Regions from separate parts of the Tindallia texcoconensis genome, predicted to be linked through region 1. Evidence: riboswitches for the same ligand, from Rfam matches in the RefSeq annotation. Region 1 holds a riboswitch; each other region holds the start of a gene.
What was found. Region 1 has a riboswitch for cobalamin ahead of ACZ47N_RS03325 (ABC transporter substrate-binding protein). Riboswitches for the same ligand answer to the same signal wherever they lie in the genome.

Region 1 (4,280 bases):
GTTGTTTTCTCCGCAGAAAACCCAGGAAAAGGGATTATGTCTGCAGGAATTGGTTTCTTTTTAGCCATTATTGGACGGGATATTATTACTGGTGGTTTACGCTTTACTTTTGGCATAAGACAAATGCAATCAGGATTTCCTTTGGTACCACTGCTTATGGGCTTTTTTGCATTGCCGGTGATTGTGAAAGAAATACATGGTTTTATCAAAGATCCAGATAAATCTGGGGATTTGGGCGATAGCATCCTAGATGAAGCAAAAAAGAAAGAAAAAGGCCTTACCCTCAAAGAATTATTTAAATCTGGTAAGGCTATTGGCATTGGGTCTGTACTAGGCACATTCCTAGGAGCACTTCCAGGACCAGGAGCCACACTTGCTTCTTACACATCTTATTCTGTTTATAGTCAAATAACCAAAGATAAAAACTATGGCAAAGGATCCCTAGATGGGGTAGCAGCTGCGGAAGCTGCTAACAATGCTACCTGTGGAGCGACCTTTATTCCTATGTTAACCTTCGGGATACCAGGCAGTTCCATTGCAGCTTTAATGATGGCTGCTTTGGTTATGGAAGGAGTTCCGGTAGGACCCAGGGTCGTGGTTGATCATACCCAGGTAGTTTATACGCTGTTTATTTTAATGCTGATGACGAATCCACTTAATTTGATTTTTGGATGGATACTGATTCCTGTATTTTCAAAGCTTTCAAAGATACCTGCGGAAGTCCTATGGCCTATCATTGCACTTTTTCTTGTGATAGGAACCTATGCCTATAGCAATATGCCCTACCATACGATCATAGCAATTGTATCTGGATTCATTGGGTACTTCTACAAATGGTATAAGCTACCAGATGGTCCATTGATCCTAGCATTTCTGGTAACACCTCTTTTTGAGGCCAGTTTTCGACAGGCCTTAACCATTGCCAGAGGAAACTATCTGTATTTTGTAGGGAGTCCGATTTCTATTGGTCTATGGACTGTCACTATTCTTTCGATCTTCTTTTTTCTACGTCGCAAAAAAGAAATACTGGAAGAGGATTAGAGTAACAAGATATTTATGCTTTGTTTAGAACGACTTTTGCATAGGCAGAAGTCGTTTTTTCTACGGGCTTGTATAAGGAACCTGAACTTGATATAATAACATATGATTAAAATGCATCAAAGGTGCCCTTGAAAAAGAGGGAGAATAGGGAAGACCGGTTGAAATCCGGCGCGGACCCACCACTGTAAACGGTGACAAATCCCCACAAGGCCACTGAATTTTTTTGGGAAGGCGGGGAAGAGGAAGAACCGTAAGCCAGGAGACCTGCCTTTGGATGAGAGCCAATGAACATGGGGAAAATGTTCATTATTCGTTATAAAAGCAGACTTACAATGGGAAAAGTCTCTTGATAAAATCAAGGGGCTTTTTTTGACGGATATATTTTTCTCATCTCTCCAAAGGGTGGAATTAGATTGTCTATGGCTATGAAAGAGAATCAAATAGAATAAAAAAGGAGAGAAAAAAGATGAATGGAAAAAAGTTCAAGGGATTATGGATAGGTGTATTGATCATGATGATGATTCTAAGTGGCTGCACCAATTCCGTATCACAACAAGAGAGTCAGGAAGCAGACCAAGAAGCATCTCAAGAAACGGTCATACGGTTAGAAGGTGGAGACTACGGGTTACCTCAACCTTACACCACCCACTCTCGGGGACCTGGTCGTTATAAAGTGAATCTGATATTTGACAAACTGGTAGAAAAGGATGAAAAAGGATATATTCCTTGGTTAGCAGAAAGCTGGGAAATCTCTGAAGATGGAAAAGAATACCAATTTAAACTTCAGGAAGGTGTCCAATGGCATGATGGAACCCCTTTTACAGCAGAAGATGTTGCCTTTACCTTGGAATACGCTAAAAAATTCAAACCAGTGGTGTCTTCAGCTCACTTGATGGACGAGGAGTTTGTCAAAGAAGTTGAAGTTCTTGATGAACATTCCCTAAGGGTTTCTTTAGGGGAGCCTAGTCCAATTTTTATCGAAGAATTGTATAGTATCAACATAATACCTAAGCATATATGGGAAGAGGTCCAAGCACCAGAGTCCTTCTCGGATCCAGAATCTTTAGTGGGAACAGGTCCTTACCGTCTTACGGATTATGAACAAGAACATGGTACCTACCGATTTGTAGCGTCAAAAAACTTTTGGGGCCCCAGGCAACAGGTGGATGTAATTGAGTTTATACCCGTAAGCGATCCAGTACTGGCATTGCAGAATGGTGAGATTCATCTTACGGACATTCCCATGGACTCGTTAGATCGATTCATGGAAGAGGCGAATTATAAATTGGTAGAGAAGCCTGGCGTATGGGGATATCGATTGCGTTTTAATATGGAAAAAAGACCAGAATTACAGGATCGGAATGTAAGGCAAGCCATGGCATACGCCATTGATCGTCAATCTTTGGTGGAGAAAATAGCCAGAGGAGGAGCAATTCCAGGAAGTATGGGCATTCTTCCTCCAGATCATCGTTGGTTTCACCCAGATCTTCCTGCCTACGAACACTCCTTGGATCAAGGGAGGGCATTATTAGAGAAGAGTCAGTGGTCAGAAGGAATTTTATCTTTTGAATTATTAACCGGAGAAGATCAGGAATCTAGAATGGGCGAATTGATTCGAGAACAGTTAGAAGATATTGGTATTGTAGTTAATCTTCGATCTATGGATAGTCAGTCTAGAGATCAGCAAATTGCTGATGGTCAATATGAAATGGTCATTGTAGGACACGGAGGTTGGGCCAGAGATGCTGACTATTTGAGAGCTCGATTTACAGATGCAGATCAAGACTGGGTCAATAGCGTGCCGGGTTATCATAACGCCCTCCTTACAGACAAATTAGAGGAACAAATTCGAATCATGGATGAAGAGCAGCGCCGGAATCAAATGATGGAAATACAAGGAATATTGGCAGATGAAATACCAGAAATTCCTCTATTTCTACGGACTGGATACACGGTATATAATCTGGAAGCATACGATGGATGGATGCATGTGTTTGATCATCATAATATGACGCATAATAAATTATCTTACTTAGAACGGTAAAGGGAAGAGAATAAGCAAGGAGGACGTCATGGATCGAAGGATAAAAGCCAGTTGCATACAAGTGGAATATCATACAGCAGGAAATCTGTTTAAGGCATTAAAGGACACTTCTTTTACACTTCGGGAAGGACGGAGCCTTGGAATTGTTGGTGAGTCTGGAAGTGGAAAGACAACCTTAGGGATGGCGTTGATGGGGCTCGTGGATAAGCCTCATCAAACAGCTGGAGAGGTAACGCTATTTGGAAATCCCTATCTGAGTCTTCAGAAGGACGAGCAAAAAAAATATCGCTGGGATACCATAGCCATGATGTTTCAGAATGCGTCAGAAGTATTGAATCCCGTTATGACCATAGGGAATCAATTAACGGAGCCACTGATAGAAAAAGGATTCATTACATCTAAGGAAGCAAGAGAAGAAGCAGAAGAATTACTAAAACTTGTAGGATTAGAGGGATGGGAAGCTAGTGCTTATCCGCACCAGTTATCTGGAGGAATGCAGCAACGTGTGTTGTTGGCAATGGCAATTGGCTGCAAGCCACGATTTCTTATTCTGGATGAGCCAACCAGCTCCTTAGATGGAATTGCTCGACGGGAAATGATCCAAACTATAAAGTTTCTTCAAAAGAAACTGGATTTTGCCATGTTAGTGATTTCTCACGACTTGAAATTAGTCAGTCAACTGACACAAGAAATCATGGTTATGTATGGAGGGCGAGTAATCGAAAAAGGATTGACGGATGCTGTACTTGAAAAACCCATGCATCCATATACCTGTGGATTCATGAATGCCTCGGTAGAAATGGCTCCCTATAAAGATCTATGGGGGATTCCAGGAGAGACCAGGAATGAGGATGGAGAGGAGGGGTGCGTGTTTAGAGGACGCTGCACCCAGTCTTTAGATACTTGCCAGTCTCATGTACCAGCATTGCAAGGAGTATCTATTGAAAGAGAAGTCGCCTGTCATCAAAAGGGCCTCACTAGCATACTGAAAGCAGAGGCCGTATCAAAAACCTATTGGGTAGGAGATAGAAAAATTCATGCACTTAGTAAAGGATATATGAATATTCGCCATGGAGAAACCCTGGCTTTAATCGGTTCATCTGGATCAGGGAAATCAACTTTTGCAAAAATAATGGCTGGTTTTTTGTCACCAGATACGGGTACACTCTTTTACCAAGAAAAACCATTGAAAAAC
Region 2 (4,280 bases), 1.3 Mb from region 1:
ATAAGAGTGCTGGAACCGACAGCATTAGTGTATTAGCACCTAGAGAAGTTAATCCACCATGCTGGAAAAGAACTGCCTGTAACAACAGTCCAACAAAAATAGCCAAGGGGGCTCTTCTCCCTAGCATGACTCCCATCAGGCCAGAAAAAAGCGGGTGAATGGTAGAGGGACCAATAGGAATACTGATCAGCGCTACGGCAAAAAAAGCGCCGGCCATCAAGCTGGTTTTCGGTATTTCTTCCTCTTTCATTCCCTTCACCGCATAGGCCAGGGTAATCGCCGTAATGGCGGTAGTTCCTACCGCCACAGGTGTATTTAAGACTCCATCAGAAATATGCATTTCATCAACCTCTTTCTGTCTCTATACCTTTCTATTGCACGTGTACTTCTATTGCAGGCGTAACAAATTCTATCTCTCCATCGTGGATAAACTGGAATACTACCTGAGTAGTACCTTCTTGTTCTCCAGTAATATGAGCATGGTCGCCATGAAGGTCAATGCTTACAATCCCTTCTTCGGCACCTTCTGCCAGTGCAACGCCTAATGCATGATGCTCTCCATCCAAAACTTCTTCTTCCCCATTTTCTTCAATATAAGCGCCTAGAGAAATGTTTTCTCCTAGTGGGATTTCAGGAAGACTTCCATGCCAATGGTCGTCGTGCATGTCTGCAACAACTGCATCTTCTCTTCGATCAATAATTTCAAAAACATTAATGCCTTCAACCACTTCTTGCTCCACCTCTACTACTGGTTCTTCCACTGTTGTTGCTTCTGTCTCTCCAGAGCAACCTGTAAACATAAGGAGCCCTACGAATAAAACAACCCCTATAAAGATACTTTTCTTTGTTCCTTTCATCCTACATCCTCCTCTTTCTTTTTTTAGTTTATATTAAGCATTTTCCATGCTCAACATCTCTTTAAAGCACAAAGCGTTTTTGTGCTTCTTCCACGGTTCGTGGTGGTTTCTCCCAATGCCCAAATAGTTTTGCTAAGGTTGGCATAGGCAAAGAAGCTTCCTGGAGAACCGCTTCATTCCGCAGCAAATCATATCCTCCACAATCTAGTATGTTTCCACTTTTCATAATCACCACTTCATCTGCCCATCCATAGGCCACATCCACATCGTGGGTGCTGTATACCAAGGTAGCACCCTCTTGCACCAATTGATCTAAGATCTCTCTAAAGTGAACCGCTGCTTCAGGATCCAAGCCGGAAAAAGGTTCATCAAAAGCCAGTATTTCTGGTTTCATTGCTAATAAACCAGCAATGGCGGCCCGCTTTTTTTGACCCAGACTCAAGCTATAGGGTGGTCTTTCTGCTAGGTCTTCGATACCCACTCGACTCATAGATTCCATGGCTCTTTGATGAACTGTTTCTGCATCCAATTTTAAGTTTCTAGGTCCAAAGGCGATATCATTTAAGATGGTCGTAGAGAAAAGCTGATCATCTGGATTATCAAAAAGCAATCCCACTTTTTTTCGTACTTCTTGCATATGCTTCTTTTCAACAGATACTCCTTGGAGGATTACGTGTCCTTGTTGGGCTGGAATAACACCGTTCAAATGGTAAATAAGGGTGGTTTTTCCGCTGCCATTCACCCCTAGGATAGCAGTTTTTTTCTTCTCTTTGATCTGCAAATTAATATCCTGAAAGGCTGGTGTTTTATCTGGATAAACATAGCTTAAGCCAACGGTTTCTATGGCAAACATAAAAGCACCCCCTGGTCTATACTGATTAATGCGATCATGAATACAATAGGAATGCTAGCCCGTATCCAGTCCGCAGCCGTGATGTTTCGTGGCTTCCCAATGGGAATTTGCCCTTGAAAACTCCGAGATACCATGGCTCGATACACTGTTTCTGAACGATTAATGGATTTAATGAACAATCCCCCAAATACTTCTCCATAGATACCAAGGGAGTATCGGCTGGCTTGGGCTTGAAATAGTCTGGATTTCAGAGCTCTCATGGTTGTCTGCACATCCTGAATAAAGAGAAATCCATACCGATAAGCCAGATAAATGGTGGTGGTAATCACTTTTGGCATTTTAAGGTGTTCCATAGCTTCTAGCATTTCTTCGATAGGCTGATTGATGAAAACTGATAGGGTGAAGGTCATGGCGGTTAATGCTTTCAGCACAATCAGAGCCGCAAATTCAATCCGATCCGCTGCCGGAGGAATTCCTCCACTAAAAATAAGAGGAAGGCTCATCAGCGCCAAAAAAGGCATGAGCACGGATAATTTTTTTAGCAACTGAAGGCCAGAAAGTCCAGCCCAGAGTGCATAAAAAGCTGCAAAAACCAAAGCTACCACTAGAAGTCCTACATCGCCTAAACTAATCACTCCAAATACATAAATCAAACCAGCTATCAACTTGGTACGTGGATTCCATAGGTTTTTTGCTGCATTAAAATCTTCTTTTTTAAACCTTGATGCTGAAGAGTGGTGGCCGCCCATGGGTATTAAACTCCTTTTTTTCAAAAAATAATTCCGGACTTCGCCATGAAGTACCGGAATTGTCCACACAAAAACACTTGTCTCACACTAAATAGAAAGCAAGTGCATGGATCGCGACCAGCCCTTTCACTCGAAGGGTAACGCATCAGCATTCAGGCAGGTCTCCTGGCTTGCAGTCCTCACCTTCCTCTCCTTCCCGGCTTAAGGCCAGTGGTATTGCGAGGTTGGTTCCTGCTTACAGTGACGGGATCGCATCGGACTCTCACCGATTTCCCTATTCTCCCTTACGGGCACCTGAATGGATCTATGAAATTATTTTGGATACTTACTTCATAATGATTATGACACTAAAGTTTTTCTATGTCAACCCAATGGGGCGTAAGGTCCTGGTTCACTGCCAACAAAACCCTCTATGAGCCCCAACAAAAACCCATGGTAAAACTTTTTTAAACCTGTAGAATCATAAGTGGTATGAGGCCGCCAATAAAGACGTTTCACGTCACCTTAGCGGTTAGGAAAATCAAACTCTCGGAAATAACAATAGATCCGAAATGAGGTGAATCCGACGAATCCCCTACTGTTTACCATGAATCTAATTCGAAAAGGAGTGTTTTCAATGAAATTAATGAACACAAAATCAACTTTACTATCCACTGCTGCTATTTTAGGGTTGGCTGTCATCATGACAACCACCAGCCTGGGTGCATCCATCGGTGAAACCCTTAACGTAAACCTTACTAGTCAGGCCCATGGTCAAGCCACGGTTTCCAATGAAACACAGCGAGTTCCTATTTCTTCCTTCGATGCCGCAGAACTAGTTTATTTAAATGCTGTATCTGTACATCCAATTGTGTTGGATGATCAGGTTCCACACGAAGAGAAAATGGCTTTCTTTGAAGCAGAAGCTCAAAAAGCTGGATACATCGGCTTTCGATTTGCTGACTTGAAGGGACAAGCCCTTGCCCTGGATCAACAGGGAACCGCATTCGATGTAGCAGACCGCCAGTATTTCCAAAATGCCTTGGCTGGAGAGCCTAATGTTTCAGATGTTTTAGTTAGCAAAGAATCAGGAGAATCCATTGTTGTTTATGCCACTCCTGTTTATCTTAAGGATAATTTAGCAGGCGTTCTTTTCGCCTCCAGAAGAGCCAATTAAAAAACGGTCCTCAGCCCCCTACACCCAGAATAAAATCCGCCTGCAAGGAAATGCTTCCCGCCGGCGGATTTATTTTTGTGCTACTTCTACGGAAAATCGTTCTCGAAAAGTAGCCACATATTCACTGGGAGTAATGCCAGTATATTTTTTAAAGATTTTTCTAAAGTGTCCATAATCCGTATATCGAAGGTACTCCATCACGTCATAAACGCTTAACCTAGGGTCTAATAATAATAATCGGGCACCGTACATCTTAGTACGCATCATATACCTCGTTAAGTCCGTCTGACTCTCCGCAATAAAGGTTTTGCTTAAATAACTTCGATTTACATAGAGATGATCCGCAAGATCCTGCACAGTTTCCACATCAAACTGTTCATCTAGATACAATTCTATGGCACGACGCACCAAAGGGTGTTTACAGTGAGGAAGAAACACATCCCGGTATGATTGCTGAATAAAAATCATCGTCGCCATAAAACGCTCCTGAGAGTACGCTGCCTGACAAATCCATTCTGCTGCCCCTTGAGCCAAGTCTATTAAGGGCAAGCGTATTGGCTTCAAAGGCAAAAACTCAATCAATCTCTCCATGGCTTTAGCGTAATCATTTTGATGATACTCCGCCCCTTGCTTTTGAGCATCTATTTGCGTCCAATATTCTAAAA
Region 3 (4,280 bases), 910 kb from region 1:
GGCATGAGGCAACGTATCGTCATTGCGATTGCCCTTGCCTGTAATCCAGAGCTGTTGATCGCAGATGAACCCACCACGGCATTGGATGTAACCATCCAAGCTCAGGTTTTGAAACTCATGAAACGACTGAAAGACGAATTTGAAACATCCATGATCATGATCACCCATGACCTGGGAGTAGTGGCAAATATTTGTGATAAAGTAGCCATTATGTATACGGGATACGTGGTGGAATATGCCAAAGTAAGCGATCTGTTCGAAAGGCCATTGCACCCTTATACGGAAGGGTTGTTCGGTTCTATTCCCAATGTCGAAGAGGATGAAAAGCGGTTAAAGCCCATAAAAGGGTTGATGCCGGATCCAACGGAAATTCCTGAAGGATGTCCATTTAATCCACGATGTCCTAAGGCCATGGACATTTGCAGAAAAGTACTACCGGATAGAGCGGAAGTGAAAGAAGGGCATTTTGTCAATTGTCATCTGTATCCGGCAGAACAATACAGAAAGTAGGAGGTGAAAGGAATGTTGAAAAATATTTTAGAAGTAAAAAATCTGAAAAAATATTTTAAAACCCCGAAAGGAATGCTTCATGCCGTAGATGATGTCAGCTTTTTTATCAAAGAAGGAGAAACCTTAGGCCTCGTAGGCGAGTCTGGTTGCGGAAAATCCACTACGGGTCGGGCCATACTGCGACTGGTTGAACCCACAGCGGGAGAAGTAAACTTTGAGGGAAAAAACATTGTGGATTTTAACGGATCCCAGATGCGTGAAGCTCGAAAGAATATGCAAATCATCTTTCAAGACCCCTATGCATCCCTGAATCCAAGAATGAACCTGGGGCAAATTATTTCCGAGCCTCTTTTAATCAATAAAGTATTCAAGGATCGTAAAAAAGTGACGGATCGGGTGAAGGAGTTAATGGATACGGTTGGTCTGACCCCAAGACTCCTAAATGCCTTTCCTCATGAGCTTGATGGTGGAAGACGTCAACGGGTGGGTGTGGCCAGAGCGCTGGCCCTAAATCCTAAGTTCATCGTTCAGGATGAGCCGGTATCCGCTCTGGATGTATCGATTCAAGCCCAAATTCTTAATCTAATGCAGGATATCCAGGAGGAACTGGGTCTTACGTATCTCTTCATTTCCCATGATTTGAGCGTGGTGAAACATGTGAGTGATCGAATTGCGGTGATGTACCTTGGGAAAGTAGTGGAGCTTTCTGAATACAACGCTATTTTCAAAAATCCCTTGCATCCCTATACCCAAGCCTTGTTGTCGGCCATACCAGTACCCAGGGTAGATGCACCGGATAATATGATTATTCTTGAAGGGGACGTACCAAGCCCTATAAATCCTCCGGAAGGCTGCCGTTTTTACGGTCGATGTCGACATCGACAGGATATTTGTAAAACAAAGACCCCGGAGTTAAGGGAGTATGAACCTCAGCGATTTGTGTTATGCCATTTAGTGGAAGAATTACAAAAATAACGGAATGGTTTACAAAGAGCAGAGACTCTTTTCCAAGCTGTATATTTTTGATGAAAAGGGCTCCTGACCACAAAATTGAGCTCTTTTCCCTTTTTTGATCTTTGCCCATGGGGGAGGAAAATTTCAATGTCCAACCAATACGATTACACAAAAATTCCGAGGCTTTCCACAGTGCTTTGGCTTGTTACCAAAGAAGGCCTGTTGGCGACACTGATTGCTGCTGTCATGGGAGCTGTCTATGGTTTTTTCTTGTCTCAGAAACCTTTACTGCAACTGGCAAACAATGCTATTTTCTTAATGGGAGTCGTTTTAGGCTGCTATGCTCTTTTTTTTGGTATCCAGCGGGATAAAAAAATCTTTAAAAACATGTTTCACAGCCATCTAAAAGAACAGTATTTGGAGAAACTCTCTCTTCGAAAAGAAAGGGCCATTCATTTTTATCGAGCCTTCGTGGTTTTTATGATGGCGATCTTTTTGGATCTGGTTCTGTTTTATCTTTAACCCTGGGAGAATCATCAGGACTTTTTCTTGTGGTAAAAGAGTGCTTCTGATATAATGATTCACATCAATTAAATATTTTTCAGGTGTTTAACCAACACAATTGGGAAAGGGGTTAGAAACCCCTGCAGCCCCCGCTACTGTAAGTGTGGATGAAAACGGCAAAAGCCACCAAAGGAATCCTTTGGGAAGGAGCCGTGAGTAAAAGGAAACACAAGCCAGGAGACCAGCCTGAGAAAATTGCACCAAACCCTTCGGAGGGAAGGGCCCATGGGGTGAGTGACATACGAACACATGGCGTCTTTTCCGGCGGCATGTTTTTTTGTGACAACAGAAATAGAAAAAAGGAGTTGTTTGAAGATGAAAAAAGCATTAGTCATTCTGGCCCATGGAAGCAGGGTACCAGAAACCAGCGATACCGTCAAAGAATTGGCAGAACATGTGAAGATACGTTCAAAAGATGAATTTGCAATGACCGGATACGCTTTTTTACAGTTTGCTAAGCCAGAGTTGGAAGAAACCCTAGAGACATTGATAGAAAAAGGTGCAACAGAGATCGTAGTAGCTCCGTTTTTTCTATTTGCGGGCCATCATATGCAACATGATTTACCAGAAGCCCTAGATAAAATGAAAGAAAGATATCCAGAAGTCACCTTTAAAACATCAGACGTCATTGGACAGGATTCAAGAATGACGGATATCCTATTAGATCAGATCAGAAAGGTATAAGGAAGAAGAACCCATAGGAGGAGCTTGGATGGCCAAAGGATTTGTACTGGCCGGCACCCATAGTGGTGTCGGGAAAACAACCATTACCCTTGCATTGTTAAAAGCTTTGAAAGAGCGGGGCCATGAGGTGCAACCCTGTAAAGTGGGGCCGGACTTCATTGACCCTCAGTTTCATCATGCCGTCACCGGAACCCCCTCCTACAATCTGGATAGTTGCCTCATGGGTGAAGCTGGTGTTCAAAGACAGTTGGAACAAATTCTTCGAGAAGATCAAATAGTGGTGGTGGAAGGTGTCATGGGGCTTTATGATGGCATGGGGAGCCGTAAAGAAAACGGGAGCACTGCGTGGATTGCCAGATTGTTGAAATTACCGGTAATTTTAATCATAGACGGTGCAGGCATGTCTACCAGTGCGGCGGCCATGGTGAAAGGCTATGAGATGTACGACCCAGCATTGAAGGTGGCAGGGGTTATTATTAATCGTATATCCGGCGAGAAACACTACCAGCTAATTCGTCGTGCCATTGAACGAGACACGGGCATTCCTTGTCTGGGGTGGATGGCCAAGGATCAAGGCCTAACTCTGAAGAGTCGCCACCTGGGGTTGATTCCAGCTACAGAAGTGGAGGCTCTGAAGGAAACCCTCCAGAAAGCCTCGGAAGCTGCTGAAAAAACCTTGGAGATCGATAGGATTTTAGAACAGGCTGCCATCCTTCCAGTACCCTTGAAAACCAAGGAAAACCTTCAGCAGAAAAGGGATTTTAGGATTGGGATTGCCAAAGACCAAGCCTTTCATTTTTACTATCCAGCCAATCTGGATTGGCTGAAGAAACAGGGATGCACCCTAGTAGAAGTAAGCCCTATGCAGGACAAGCATTTGCCAGATTCTTTGGATGCCCTCTACTTGGGAGGCGGATTTCCAGAAATCTTTGGAAAGGAATTGGAGGCAAACACTTCCTTTAGAAAAGATTTAAAAGAGAAGGTTCAGCAAGGATTACCGGTATATGCAGAATGTGGTGGATTTCAGTATTTATGCCAAAGCTTGACGGATTTCCAAGGAAACACCTGGGAAATGGCAGGTGTTTTTCCAGGGAAAGCTTACATGACCAATCGGCTTCAACGATTTGGCTATGGTTCTATTGAAACCAACCCAGAAAAAGGATTTTTTACAGAATCCTTGCAGATCTCAGGCCACGAATTTCATCGAGGAGTAGTGGAAACACAGGAGCCTGGGGTTCTTTCCATCACCAAGATTCAGGATCCTTCAGAAAAAAGAGACCCAGTATCCTGGAAATGTGGCATGACCATCCATCATGCTTTTGGTGGGTTTCCCCATGTTTTTTTTGAATCCAATCCAGCCTATGCCATGGAATGGCTAAAAAAAATCCCTGGCTGGCAGTCATCCAACAAAGAGGCTGAAGAACCAGAAAGGAAGCCTTTATGATACAACCAATACCAAGTCTACGAGACATAAGCATACTGAGGCTTTCTGGCCAGGAATATCTATTAATAGCCTGCGATTCCTGTGGAGCCATTGGTCAAAAAGAAAAAGACCTGGTTCGAGTATC
Region 4 (4,280 bases), 1.5 Mb from region 1:
ATAAGCATCAATATAAAAATCATCAATACCAGCATTTTTTTTATCACTATGTACGCCTCCTATTTTTTCCGTTAAAAATGAATAAAACACAAAATCTAATCCTTTTATTATTAGCAGGCTTCACCACCTTTTCTGCCTTCTTTTAGTTCCTGGTAGTATCTTTGCTTTTTTCCGCCTTCTTTACATTTTTCATCCTTCACAAACAATTTTCTAAATAAGTGTCTTTTTCCTACTTGCGGGTACATATTTGTCATTTCTGATTTCGAACTATCATGAGGATCCATTTTATCTCGCAATAGATCACCTGTGATATTACAAATAGACACCACGAAAAAAATAGCCATTCCTGGATAAATCAAAAGCCAGGGGGCTGTTTGCAAATAAGGTCTCCCTTCATTTAACATGCTTCCCCATTCTGGTAATGGTGCCTGTACACCAAGACCAACAAAAGAAAGACTCGCAATTGCCAACATGATGCTTCCTATATCTGTTACATACTGGACGATTAACGTAGGGAAGAGATTAGGTAAAATATAACGTCTTATTATTTTCAGAGGACTCGCCCCCGCCATTCGTGCAGCTTCAACAAAGGGACGGTTCAAGAGTCGGGCTGTAAGTACACGTATCAGCCGTGCGTAACGTGTCCACCAGATAATTGATAAGGCAATGAGTGTGTTGCGAAGCCCTGGGCCTATCAAGCCTGCTACTGCAATGGCAAACACCATGTCCGGAAAAGCCAACACAGCATCTGAAATTCTCATAATCCCTTGATCAACCACACCTCCAAAATAGCTGGCAGTAACCCCTACTATCAGACCAGTTAAAGCCATTGCCGACAAAAGGCCTATAGTGGAGCCAACAGAAATTCGAGCACCATAAAGTATACGCGAAAGCAAACACCGTCCTACTTGATCAGTACCGAGAGGAAAATCATCACTGGGACCCTGCAAAACATGGTTCAAGTTGGTATCTATGGGATCATGGGGTGCTAGAACAGGTGCTACAAAAAGAAATACTAATAATCCAATTACCAATATCAAAGGCCACCACTTTTTCATTGCCTCAACCTCTTTTTCCCCTTCAAGAAATTTCCTCTTTTCTATCTATTAATAAAATTCGTGGATCCAGCAATTTCGTTAAAATGTCTACCAGAAAACTGATCGACACATAGGTTAAGACCATTAGAAGCACAAACCCCTGCAACAGTGGGTAATCACGATAACTGATGGCCTGCAGGACCATCGAACCCAATCCGGGACGCATGAAAAGATGTTCAACAACAATAGTTCCTCCTAATAGAGATGCAATCGTCATCCCTATTAATGTTAGTAATCCAGGCAACGCATTCGGCAGTACATGAAATATTAAAATGCAAATTTCCGAAATTCCCCGAGCTCTTGCACTAATCGCATAATCCATGGAGAGTTCTTCCAGAATGACCGTGCGGACTATTCGAACATATCGACCAATCAATGGCACAGACAGGGTAATGGTAGGTAGCAACAAGTCAATAGCGCCGCTCCCTTGCATAATAGGAACCAATCCAAATCGCACTGCAACTATGTACATAAGCATTAACCCAAGCCAAAAGCCTGGTATCGATAAAGAAAAAAATGTAATAATCCTGATTAAATAGTCTATTAAACGATTTCGTTTCACGGCAGCGATCATTCCCAAAGGCAAGGAAGTTGCCACTATAAGGCCGAGAGAAGCCAATGCCAAAGTAAAGGTATTTGGCATCCTGTTCAAAAGAACCGAGCCAACTGGTTTTCGAAAATGATATGATTCCCCTAAGTCGCCACGGGGCAATCCAGAGACCCAGCGTACGTACTGAACTAAAAAGGGCTGATTCAGCCCCATTTCTTCCCTGGTTCTTTCCAGCGTTTCGACTGTGGGGACTACGTCTCTCGACATAAGTCTCCTTTCTGCTGGATCTCCAGGACTGAAATAGGAAAGTAAAAATGTAATAAACGTGGTACATATGAGCACAACTAACAGCTGAAAAGCTTTAGTTATTAATACCTTCCTCAATTTAAACACCCTTTATTGATAATTCATTTCGTTTGTATTTGATTCATTAGGATACTTTTCCCTTTGTCAATCCGATACTTCTCTATAAGCGTAATGCTTGACCTTGTCACCTTCAGTCTATTGGATTTTTTTCAATAAAAAAACCTTTCCCATATTTAGTAGAAAAGGTTTCAGCTACTCAATTTATTCTGAAGTTAGTGGATCACTAAGCGCCTAAAATATTCGAGTACGACCTCCCTCCCATCTTCCGTGGAAACTTCGGAGCATTTTACGGCAGGTCTCCTGGCTCAGCATCATCGTAAAGATATCCCCCTTCCCATTTTTATAACAGTGGCAGGATATCTCCCTTAGCATTACAGTGGCGGGACCGCGTAGGAATTACACCTACTTCCCCTTTGTCTATTTTTTAAAAATAGACACCATAAAAAATATTTAATTATTTAAATATTATCATGAACAAGCATAAAAGTCAATAAATGATAAAGCTTATCATTTATTGACTTTTATGCTATACTTCTACAAGAAAATGCGTCACTTTCCATTGCATCTTTTACTATGTTCTAAAATTACTCTCAATTTCAGGAGGTTCCTATGCAAATGAACTCAAAGCCAACCTTTGCTATTCTAGTAAGCCAAAAATATTCACTCAGCCATCATCCAGATGACCTCGCCTTACAATCAACTCTACACAAACTTGGTTGCAATGCTTCTATTGTACCATGGGATGATACATCTGTTTCCTACCAGCAATTCGATACCGCTGTCGTTCGTTCATGCTGGGATTACCAACATCGATTACCTGAGTTTATTAAACGTATGCAAGCAATTGAACAACACTGTCGCCTTGTTAATAATGCCTCTACCATTATTTGGAACAGTAATAAGCGCTATCTTCAATGGCTATCAGACCATGAAGTTCCCACTGTTCCTAGTTTTTTTATTGATGATCACATGAACTTAACGCCATTTTGTTGGAATTTCTCTACTGATAAAGTTATTGTGAAACCCAGCATTGGAGCAAGCGGCCATCATACTTATTTGGTAGACGCCCAGGATTTTAACTCCATTAAAAAGCATGTTCTTCATTTAACTCGTAATCAATCAGCCGTATTACAACCATTTATAAAAAGCGTTCAAACTGATGGTGAACGTTCAGCAGTGATTATTGATGGTGACCCGGTTTTTGCTATGAAAAAAAAGCCTGCCGAGAATGGTTTTTTAGTCCATGAGCACTGGGGTGGAACTTACTCTGAAACGTTTCTAACCCATAAAGATCGTCTTTTTTTAAAACACTTAATTAAGGTTCTTAACCCAATTCCAATGTTTATGCGGGTAGATTTTTTGTACGATGAACAACAACAACCATTACTGCTTGAACTTGAAATGATCGAACCAAATTTGTACTTGTCTCGAAACCCCTTGGGCCTTAAAAAGCTTTGTAATGCCCTGATTCGATAAAAGGCTCCAGAATATTTTTCTGAAGCCTTTCGCTTTTATCTACTAATCCTTTTTATAACAATCTTTCTCCCAACAAAGAACTTATTAAAGCGACAGCTACTTGTGCTGTTTTATTTTTTTCATCTAAAATAGGATTTACTTCCACAAATTCAGCCGAAACAATCCCATCATATTCTGCCAGCATTTCCATGGCAAGATGTCCTTCCCGATAGCTAATACCACCAATAACCGGAGTCCCTACTCCAGGGGCATCGCCAGGATCTAATCCGTCTAAATCCAAAGATAGATGAATACCATCTGTTTTATCTTTCAAATATTCCAAGGACTCTTCTATTACTTTAGCCATGCCCATTCTATCAATCTCATGCATGGTGTACATTTTGATTCCTTGTGCTTTCACCAACTCTTTTTCGCCCTCATCTAAAGCCCGATGTCCAATCATCACTACATTCTCCGGCTTTACTTTTGCGATTGGTTGATGAAGGTTTGTCAGAAGCTTATTGCCAATTCCTAAGCTTGCGGCTAAAGGCATCCCATGTATGTTACCAGACGGCGATGTTTCTTCTGTATTTAAATCAGCATGGGCGTCCACCCATATAACCCCTAGATTTTCATAATGGTCTGCTACTCCTGCAATCGTTCCAATAGCAATGCTATGATCACCACCTAAGACCAGAGGAAAGCAACCTTTAGCAATAATTCCACTTACTTTTTTGGCTAATGCTGCATTCACTCTTTCTACTTCCACTAAGTTTCTAAGATTAGATTTTTCTGCCTCTTCTTTATGCCCT

Region 2: another riboswitch for cobalamin. It lies ahead of cbiQ (cobalt ECF transporter T component CbiQ); the one in region 1 lies ahead of ACZ47N_RS03325 (ABC transporter substrate-binding protein).
Region 3: another riboswitch for cobalamin. It lies ahead of ACZ47N_RS07375 (sirohydrochlorin chelatase); the one in region 1 lies ahead of ACZ47N_RS03325 (ABC transporter substrate-binding protein).
Region 4: another riboswitch for cobalamin. It lies ahead of ACZ47N_RS09870 (ABC transporter permease); the one in region 1 lies ahead of ACZ47N_RS03325 (ABC transporter substrate-binding protein).

What each region holds. Positions count from the first base shown of each region.
Region 1 covers NZ_AP042431.1:703,935-708,214, reverse strand. Annotated here, with positions in the region: gene ACZ47N_RS03330 (tripartite tricarboxylate transporter permease) at 1-1,041, shown strand, start outside; cobalamin riboswitch at 1,145-1,327, shown strand; gene ACZ47N_RS03325 (ABC transporter substrate-binding protein) at 1,508-3,085, shown strand; gene ACZ47N_RS03320 (ABC transporter ATP-binding protein) at 3,114-4,280, shown strand, end outside.
Region 2 covers NZ_AP042431.1:1,990,276-1,994,555, reverse strand. Annotated here, with positions in the region: gene ACZ47N_RS08925 (CbiM family transporter) at 1-340, opposite strand, end outside; gene ACZ47N_RS08920 (hypothetical protein) at 372-857, opposite strand; gene ACZ47N_RS08915 (energy-coupling factor ABC transporter ATP-binding protein) at 919-1,710, opposite strand; gene cbiQ (cobalt ECF transporter T component CbiQ) at 1,698-2,459, opposite strand; cobalamin riboswitch at 2,598-2,772, opposite strand; gene ACZ47N_RS08905 (PDC sensor domain-containing protein) at 3,076-3,615, shown strand; gene ACZ47N_RS08900 (helix-turn-helix transcriptional regulator) at 3,685-4,280, opposite strand, start outside.
Region 3 covers NZ_AP042431.1:1,616,714-1,620,993, forward strand. Annotated here, with positions in the region: gene ACZ47N_RS07360 (ABC transporter ATP-binding protein) at 1-510, shown strand, start outside; gene ACZ47N_RS07365 (ABC transporter ATP-binding protein) at 523-1,485, shown strand; gene ACZ47N_RS07370 (hypothetical protein) at 1,612-1,986, shown strand; cobalamin riboswitch at 2,051-2,232, shown strand; gene ACZ47N_RS07375 (sirohydrochlorin chelatase) at 2,344-2,712, shown strand; gene ACZ47N_RS07380 (cobyrinate a,c-diamide synthase) at 2,741-4,156, shown strand; gene ACZ47N_RS07385 (hypothetical protein) at 4,153-4,280, shown strand, end outside.
Region 4 covers NZ_AP042431.1:2,197,482-2,201,761, reverse strand. Annotated here, with positions in the region: gene ACZ47N_RS09880 (ABC transporter substrate-binding protein) at 1-47, opposite strand, end outside; gene nikC (nickel transporter permease) at 111-1,058, opposite strand; gene ACZ47N_RS09870 (ABC transporter permease) at 1,081-1,989, opposite strand; cobalamin riboswitch at 2,287-2,470, opposite strand; gene ACZ47N_RS09865 (ATP-grasp domain-containing protein) at 2,629-3,489, shown strand; gene rocF (arginase) at 3,542-4,280, opposite strand, start outside.